DNA from 2 places in the Pantoea sp. ABR1s genome. Region 2 is predicted to be linked to the other one. Evidence: predicted binding sites of a transcription regulator. Region 2 holds the regulator's gene; the other holds the start of a gene.

Region 1 (3,705 bases), 680 kb from region 2:
GCTGATACCAGTACCAGTGATTCTCATCCAGCCGAAGCAGGCTGTGATGGTAGAGCGGCGCGCCGCTCAGCACCCGCAGATCGCCGGTCATATCCTGCTGCATCAGCGCACGTGCTGCGGCCACCGGATCGGCGGCATCGCGCAGATCGATCACCTCAGGCTCGTGGAAAGCCTGGGGTTCAGGCCACTGTAGCGGTTCACCCTCCTGCTCGCCAAAGGCCATATTCAGTGTGTCCGCTTCCTGCATGCCAGCAATTATGGCCTGTGACAGCAGCGCGCTGTTCAGCGCACCGCGCAGTTCGACAAAATGCGCCACGGCGTAAGCGTTGGAATAGGGCGATAGCTGGTCAGCGATCCAGATTCCGGGCTGAGCGGCCACCAGCGGCAGCGTTTTTTGTTCTGTCTGCGGGTTGAGGGTGATCTCAGACATTTTCGCCTCTGTCCTGCGTCATAACCGGACGGATATCGTGCCAGTTTTCATTCAGCCAGCTCAGACAGTCAGCCTGTGGCCCGGGGCCAAACACCGGCTGCCATCCTGCCGGAACCGCACAAAAGGCGGGCCATAAGCTGTACTGCTGCTGATCGTTCTTCAGCACCTGACAATCCTGTTGCGGATCGTCGAAAGGGTTAAGTTGTTGCATGTCGGTCTCCTGTCCGCAGTCACCGGGCGCGCTAACGCCGCTGTCCTGCATAGATATCTTTCAGTGGCGCGCAGAAGGCGGAATATAAGCGGGTTAGGGCTATTGCCACATGGCTTTAAGGCCTGCCAGCAGTCCACCGCGCCAGCACAGCGCATCGTGACCGCCTTCGACCGGGTGATAGCTGACCTGATGTCCGGCAGCGGTCAGATCGTGCTGAAACTGCTGGTTTGCTGCCAGAATCAGCCGTTCGCGTCGTCCCGCTTCCAGGTAGAAGCGGCGAGGGGGGGCCTGCAGTAAGCCCTGTTGTAACTGCTGTGGCAGCCAGCCATTGGGATCGCCGCGCGCGGGCCACCAGAACGACCCGGAGAGGCTGATCGCCCCAGCAAAGGTTTCCGGCCAGGTCAGGGTGGCGTAAGCGGCAGAAAGGCCGCCAAAACTCTGTCCCGCTACCAGCGTGCTGTCGGCACGAAACGGCGCCCAGCGCTGAACCTGCGGCAACAGCTCGTGCTGAATCGCCAGCCAGAAGTCAGGGTTACAGGTCAGCTCACGCGTGCGGTGCTCGCGGTCGATGATGTCGATCATGACATAGACCGCAGGGGGCAGTTCGCCTGCCTCTGTCAGTTGCTGAAGCGGGCCGGCAACCGGCATGTTCTGTGCCCAGAACTGACCATCCAGCAGCAGTACCAGCGGACGATCGCCTGCACTGGCGTCTCCGGTAACAGAGATCCAGATCTGACGCTGGTTTCCCAGTCGTTCGCTGCGCCACAAATAGTGTTGCAGCGGAATATCGGCGGCACGGCCCTCATCAACCGCATGCCACACCTGCTGATCCGGCGCGTGTGGCAGGTGCAGTGGCGAGACCCTCATTCCGCGTCCACCCGCCCAGCTACGCAAAGGATTCAGCGGGTCGCTTTGCGCCTGCGGGAATTTCTGACGCCACCACTGGCGCACTGACTGCATATCGGCCTGCCCGGTAAAAGTCTCTTCCTGACTATCAGGAATCAGGCAGTAGCTGCCGCGCCAGTCAGCGGGCAGGGCGGTTTGCCACCACCAGACATCGGTATCGGGAACAGGCGTTAATGAGGAGGGGACGGCTGAATGATGATGATCGGTTACGCCGGTGATATTGATCCAGACGCGCCGGGTATCGGAGTGCTGCGTGTCACCCTGGGGATCGCGCCAGAAAAAGGTGACCTGACAGGTTCCCTTTTCGCCAGCTTCAACCAGAGGAATGCCCCGTTGCTGCTGCTGTTGCCACCAGTATTCACTGCCGGTTTCTTCATTTAACCACGTCATACGCGCCATCTTTCGATCACCCTTGATTAGGGTCATGCATGTTATGAATAATAGTATTGATAATTATTTGCATTTGCAATAGGGTGTTTCCGCCCGACAGGGAGCGCGCGCATCCTCTCTGCCGCACCGGCTTTCAGACTGATGCAAAGCGGTTCTGACGCTGGCCCGGCGACAAGGGGAAAACGTTGCAGGCAAGGTTATTACTTTTTTACCGGCACGCCGGCAGTGGCATCCTCGCCGGCACTCCAGGAACAGAAAAATGAAAAAGTTATCCCGGCTTTCGTTAGCCATTATGATTGAACTGGGTTTCACCGCCTCTCTCATTTCTGCCGGTGCCGTGGCTGCTGAAGCCACCCGCGAACCGGCTATCGACAGCAGCACCTCCGATACCCTCCACGACGACACCATGATGGTGACCGCCGCCGAGCAGACGTTGCAGGCACCTGGCGTGTCGACCATCACCGCCAACGAAATTAAAAAACATCCACCCGCACGCGATGTCGCCGAAATTATTCGCACCATGCCTGGCGTCAATCTGACCGGTAACTCCACCAGCGGCCAGCGCGGAAACAATCGCCAGATCGATATCCGCGGCATGGGGCCGGAAAATACCCTGATTCTGATCGATGGATTGCCGGTGACCAGCCGCAACGCGGTTCGGCTTGGCTGGCGTGGCGAGCGTGATACGCGCGGCGACACTAACTGGGTGCCGCCAGAGATCATTGATCGCATTGAGGTAATCCGCGGTCCGGCAGCGGCCCGTTACGGTAACGGTGCAGCGGGCGGCGTGGTGAACATCATCACCAAAAAAGAGATGGATAATCAGTGGCACGGCTCATGGAGCGCCTATTACAACGTGCCGGAACACAAGGAGGAGGGCGCGACCCGTCGCACCAACTTCAGCCTTGAAGGGCCACTGGGCGAGGATGTCAGTTTCCGGCTCTATGGCGGACTGGCAAAAACGCAGGCTGATGCTTACGACATTAATGAAGGGCACGCCGCAGACCGCACCGGCAGTTACGCCGGATCGTACCCGGCGGGCCGGGAAGGCTCGATCAACAAAGATATTCATGGCCTGCTGCGCTGGGCATTTGCGCCGATGCAGACGCTGGAAGTGGGGGCCGGTTACAGTCGTCAGGGCAACCTCTATGCCGGGGACACGCAGAACACCAATACCAACGCCCTGGTGAAAAGCAAATATGGTGAAGAGACCAACCGGCTCTATCGGCAGAACTTTTCTGTTAAGTGGACCGGTGCCTGGGATAATGGCATCAGCACCAATACTTACGCGCAATATGAGAATACCCGCAACGCGCGTCTGAATGAGGGGCTGGCAGGCGGCACCGAAGGCATCTTCGCCAACAGCAACTTCAATACCATCCAGCTGGATGATGTGTTGTTGCACAGTGAGATCAGTGTGCCGTTTGAATGGCTGGTGAACCAGACCGCGACTTTCGGGACGGAATGGAATCAGCAGCGGATGAAGGATCCTTCATCGACGACTCAGGCCGCCAGCTACGGGTCGATTCCCGGTATCGCTACGACCGGCCGCACACCCTATTCGCAGGCGGAGATCTTCTCGCTGTTTGCCGAAGACAATATTGAGCTGACCGACAGCACCATGCTGACGCCGGGCCTGCGCTTCGATCACCATTCGATTGTCGGCGATAACTGGAGCCCGTCGCTCAACCTGTCACAGGGATTAGGCGATGAGTTCACCCTGAAAATGGGCATTGCGCGCGCCTATAAAGCCCCGAGCCTCTATCAG
Region 2 (3,705 bases):
TGCTGAAATCCTTCCAGGAGGGGGAGTGGCGCTTCAACGTTCCGGTGCTGTGGGATAACTACACCACGATCTCTGGCTGGCAGCCGGTTCCCGCCTGGAATCACCCGGCGCTGTTTATTCGCGGCGGCGACTCCAGCTACCTGGATAACAGCTATCGCGATGCGTTGCTGCAGCAGTTCCCGGCTGCTCAGGCGCATGTGATCGGTGGCGCAGGACACTGGGTTCATGCAGAGAAACCCGATGCCGTTTTGCGCAGTGTCCGTCGCTTTTTTGCGCTTTAAAAGCAAATAGATGGCGGCAAAGGTTTAGGATTGGCGTCCGGCGTAAGCGTGAAGTATGATGGCGCGCTAAAATTTTGCCGCGGGTCAGTTTTGCTGCGGCAATGGCCAATAATTTATAATCTGCGCGGTGAGTGTCTGGCGCCCGCCCCCATTCAGTTTTACTAAGCCATGGCAAAAGAACAGACTGACCGCACGACGCTCGATCTCTTTGCTGATGAGCGCCGCCCTGGTCGACCCAAAACCAGTCCGCTTTCGCGTGATGAACAGCTGCGCATTAACAAGCGCAATCAACTGAAACGTGACAAAGGACGCGGACTTCGTCGTGTCGAACTGAAAATGAACAGTGACGCCGTCGATGCACTCAATACGCTGGCAGAACAGCGCAATCTCAGCCGTAGCGAACTGATTGAACAGATGCTACTGGCACAGCTCAAACTGGATTAATGCGGGCAAATCGCACGCAGAGGCAAATGTCGGGGCTTTAACCGTTCACCGGTTTTCTCTCGTCTGCTATTATTCGCTGAAATGTGCTGCGGCACACATCTCATCATCAGGATTTAAGAGGTTATTTTACTCATGGCACTCGTAGGCATCTTCTTCGGCAGCGATACCGGCAATACCGAAAACATTGCAAAAATGATCCAGAAACAGCTGGGTACAGATGTTGCAGAAGTCCATGACATCGCAAAAAGCACAAAAGAAGATCTGGAAGCGTTTGATATCCTGCTGCTGGGTATTCCGACCTGGTACTACGGCGAAGCGCAGTGCGACTGGGATGACTTTTTCCCGACGCTGGAAGAGATCGATTTTAACGGCAAGCTGGTTGCGCTGTTTGGCTGTGGCGACCAGGAAGATTACGCAGAGTATTTCTGTGATGCCATGGGCACGATTCGCGACATTATCGAACCGCACGGTGCCGTGATTGTCGGACACTGGCCAACTGAAGGCTATCACTTCGAAGCTTCGAAAGGCCTGGCCGATGACACCCACTTCCTGGGCCTGGCCATTGACGAAGATCGCCAGCCTGAGCTGACCAGCCAGCGTGTTGACCAATGGGTTAAGCAGATTTTTGATGAACTGCAGCTGAAAGAGATCATCGAAGCCTGATCCTGCCCGACTCAATGTGAGCGCCAGCTCACATTGAGGCAATGAAAATGCCTATAGAAATAATAGCCACATTTTTTTAACTTTCTCCGTTTAATCTGTAGAATACCCGCATCGATCTTCCGCTTATTTTCTCAGGCGGCAAGACTAAGTGATGTGCTAACAGACCTCTGTCAGAATCTTCCCCGGCCCGGTGACGAATCCCCAATAGCCCATGATGATTCAGACACGCCCTCTGGTTTTCATTTCATCGCTTCAGTTCTATAATGAGACGCAAATGAGAATGAGCACAGATCGACATTCAAGGCGATAAGCCACAAAAGTGAATATTAGTAACAGGACAAAATCCGCATGACTGACAACAACACCGCATTAAAGAAGGCTGGCCTGAAAGTAACGCTGCCCAGACTGAAAATTCTGGAAGTGCTTCAGGAACCTGAGTGCCATCACGTCAGTGCGGAAGATTTGTATAAACGCCTGATCGACATTGGCGAAGAGATTGGCCTGGCGACCGTTTACCGTGTTCTGAACCAGTTTGATGATGCCGGTATTGTGACTCGTCACAACTTTGAAGGCGGCAAGTCTGTCTTCGAACTGACGCAGCAGCATCACCACGATCACCTGATCTGCCTGGATTGCGGCAAGGTTATCGAGTTCAGCGACGAATCGATTGAAACGCGTCAGCGTGAAATCGCGACCCGCCATGGCATCAAGCTGACCAACCACAGCCTCTATCTCTATGGACACTGTACGCTGGGCGATTGCCGTGAAGACGAAACGCTGCACGACCAGTAACGCTGGCGCGGCCTGAAATAAAAAAACCGGTGAATTCACCGGTTTTTTTTCGTCTGTTTTCTGCCCTCACCTCACGCGACCAGCGTCTCCTGCAGATAGCGCCAGCGTGGAATGGAGCTGCTGCAATCCAGAATGGCCAGCGAAATGCGGCTCTGGTTATTGCCGTTCATCATCTGCATTTCGCGATACTGTACGACGATCTCTTTTTCATGATGAGAGAGAATGACATGTTCACAGGTGGCAATGCGCATCCCTTCCCGCTGCCCTTGTAATTGCTGAAAAAGATCCTCGACCTCGTTCAGATTGTACTCTTTGCCCTTTGGGGTCACCATGCGAAATTCAGGATGAAAATAGGACATCAGCAGCTGGAAACTGTCATCAGATCCGGCTGGCTGATTAAAAATACGTTCAATGAGCTGATGTAAAACGACGACACTGTGTTTGGCTTCCTGGGCGAGAACTGTCATTTTTTTTCCTTCTGTAACCCGCTTTGCAACCTCTGAGAGCGGATAGCCTACCTGAAAGCTGACAATTCACATCCTGAAATTGATTAATTTTTTTAAACTCAGATTACTCCCACAAGGCGGTATTGAACCGGTTGTGGTTAGTGCAGAATAAACGTCGGCGATGGTAAAAATCGGGGCAATAAAAAAGGGCGATAAATCACCCTTTTGTCATTTTATGAGGTCAGCCCCAAAAAATTTATTCGCCCGTTTTGGTCCAGGTATCACGAAGACCGACGGTGCGGTTAAACACCAGTTGCGTCGGTTTCGAGTAAACGCTGTCGGCGCAGAAATAACCTTCACGTTCAAACTGAAACGGTGTTGTTGGTTCCACATCGCGCAGGCTGGGTTCAACAAAGCCGTTTTTGATGGTCAGTGACTCAGGATTAATGACCGCCAGGAAATCCTCTGCAGCAGCCGGGTTTGGCACACTGAACAGACGGTCATACAGGCGGAACTCAGCTGGCTGCGCGTGATCCGCAGAAACCCAGTGAATCACGCCTTTGACTTTGCGGCCATCGGCTGGATCTTTGCTCAGCGTATCAACATCGCTGGTGCAGTAGATGCAGGTAATGTTGCCCGCTTCATCTTTGGCGACCCGCTCAGCACGAATCACATAGGCGTTACGCAGGCGGACTTCTTTGCCCAGCACCAGACGCTTATATTGTTTGTTCGCCTCTTCACGGAAATCCGCGCGATCGATCCAGATCTCGCGGCTGAACGGCACTTCACGCGTGCCCATCTCCGGTTTACCCGGATGATTTGGCATGGTGACGATTTCGCTATGGCCTGCTGGCAGGTTTTCGATCACCACTTTAAGCGGATCTAAAACCGCCATGGCGCGGGGCGCATTCTCGTTGAGATCATCGCGGATACAGGACTCCAGCGAGGCCATCTCCACGATGTTATCCTGCTTGGTCACGCCAATACGACGACAGAACTCACGGATAGAAGCGGCGGTGTAACCACGGCGACGCAGACCTGAAACGGTCAGCATGCGCGGATCGTCCCACCCTTCTACG

Evidence for each region. Region 2 encodes Fur, which represses iron uptake genes when iron is present. Its sites were predicted from a motif close to ATAATAATGAGAACNACTATCAA; they were not measured.
Region 1: a site for Fur is predicted at 1,988-2,010, ahead of fes (enterochelin esterase). Genes of this name have one in related genera too.

Annotation. Positions count from the first base shown of each region.
Region 1 is NZ_CM173823.1:3,645,616-3,649,320, reverse strand. It holds gene ACXKZD_RS17195 (enterobactin synthase subunit F) at 1-430, opposite strand, end outside; gene ACXKZD_RS17190 (MbtH family protein) at 423-641, opposite strand; gene fes (enterochelin esterase) at 741-1,946, opposite strand; gene ACXKZD_RS17180 (TonB-dependent siderophore receptor) at 2,197-3,705, shown strand, end outside.
Region 2 is NZ_CM173823.1:2,960,985-2,964,689, forward strand. It holds gene ybfF (esterase) at 1-281, shown strand, start outside; gene ybfE (LexA regulated protein) at 450-725, shown strand; gene fldA (flavodoxin FldA) at 858-1,388, shown strand; gene fur (ferric iron uptake transcriptional regulator) at 1,737-2,180, shown strand; gene ACXKZD_RS13975 (hypothetical protein) at 2,252-2,647, opposite strand; gene glnS (glutamine--tRNA ligase) at 2,883-3,705, opposite strand, start outside.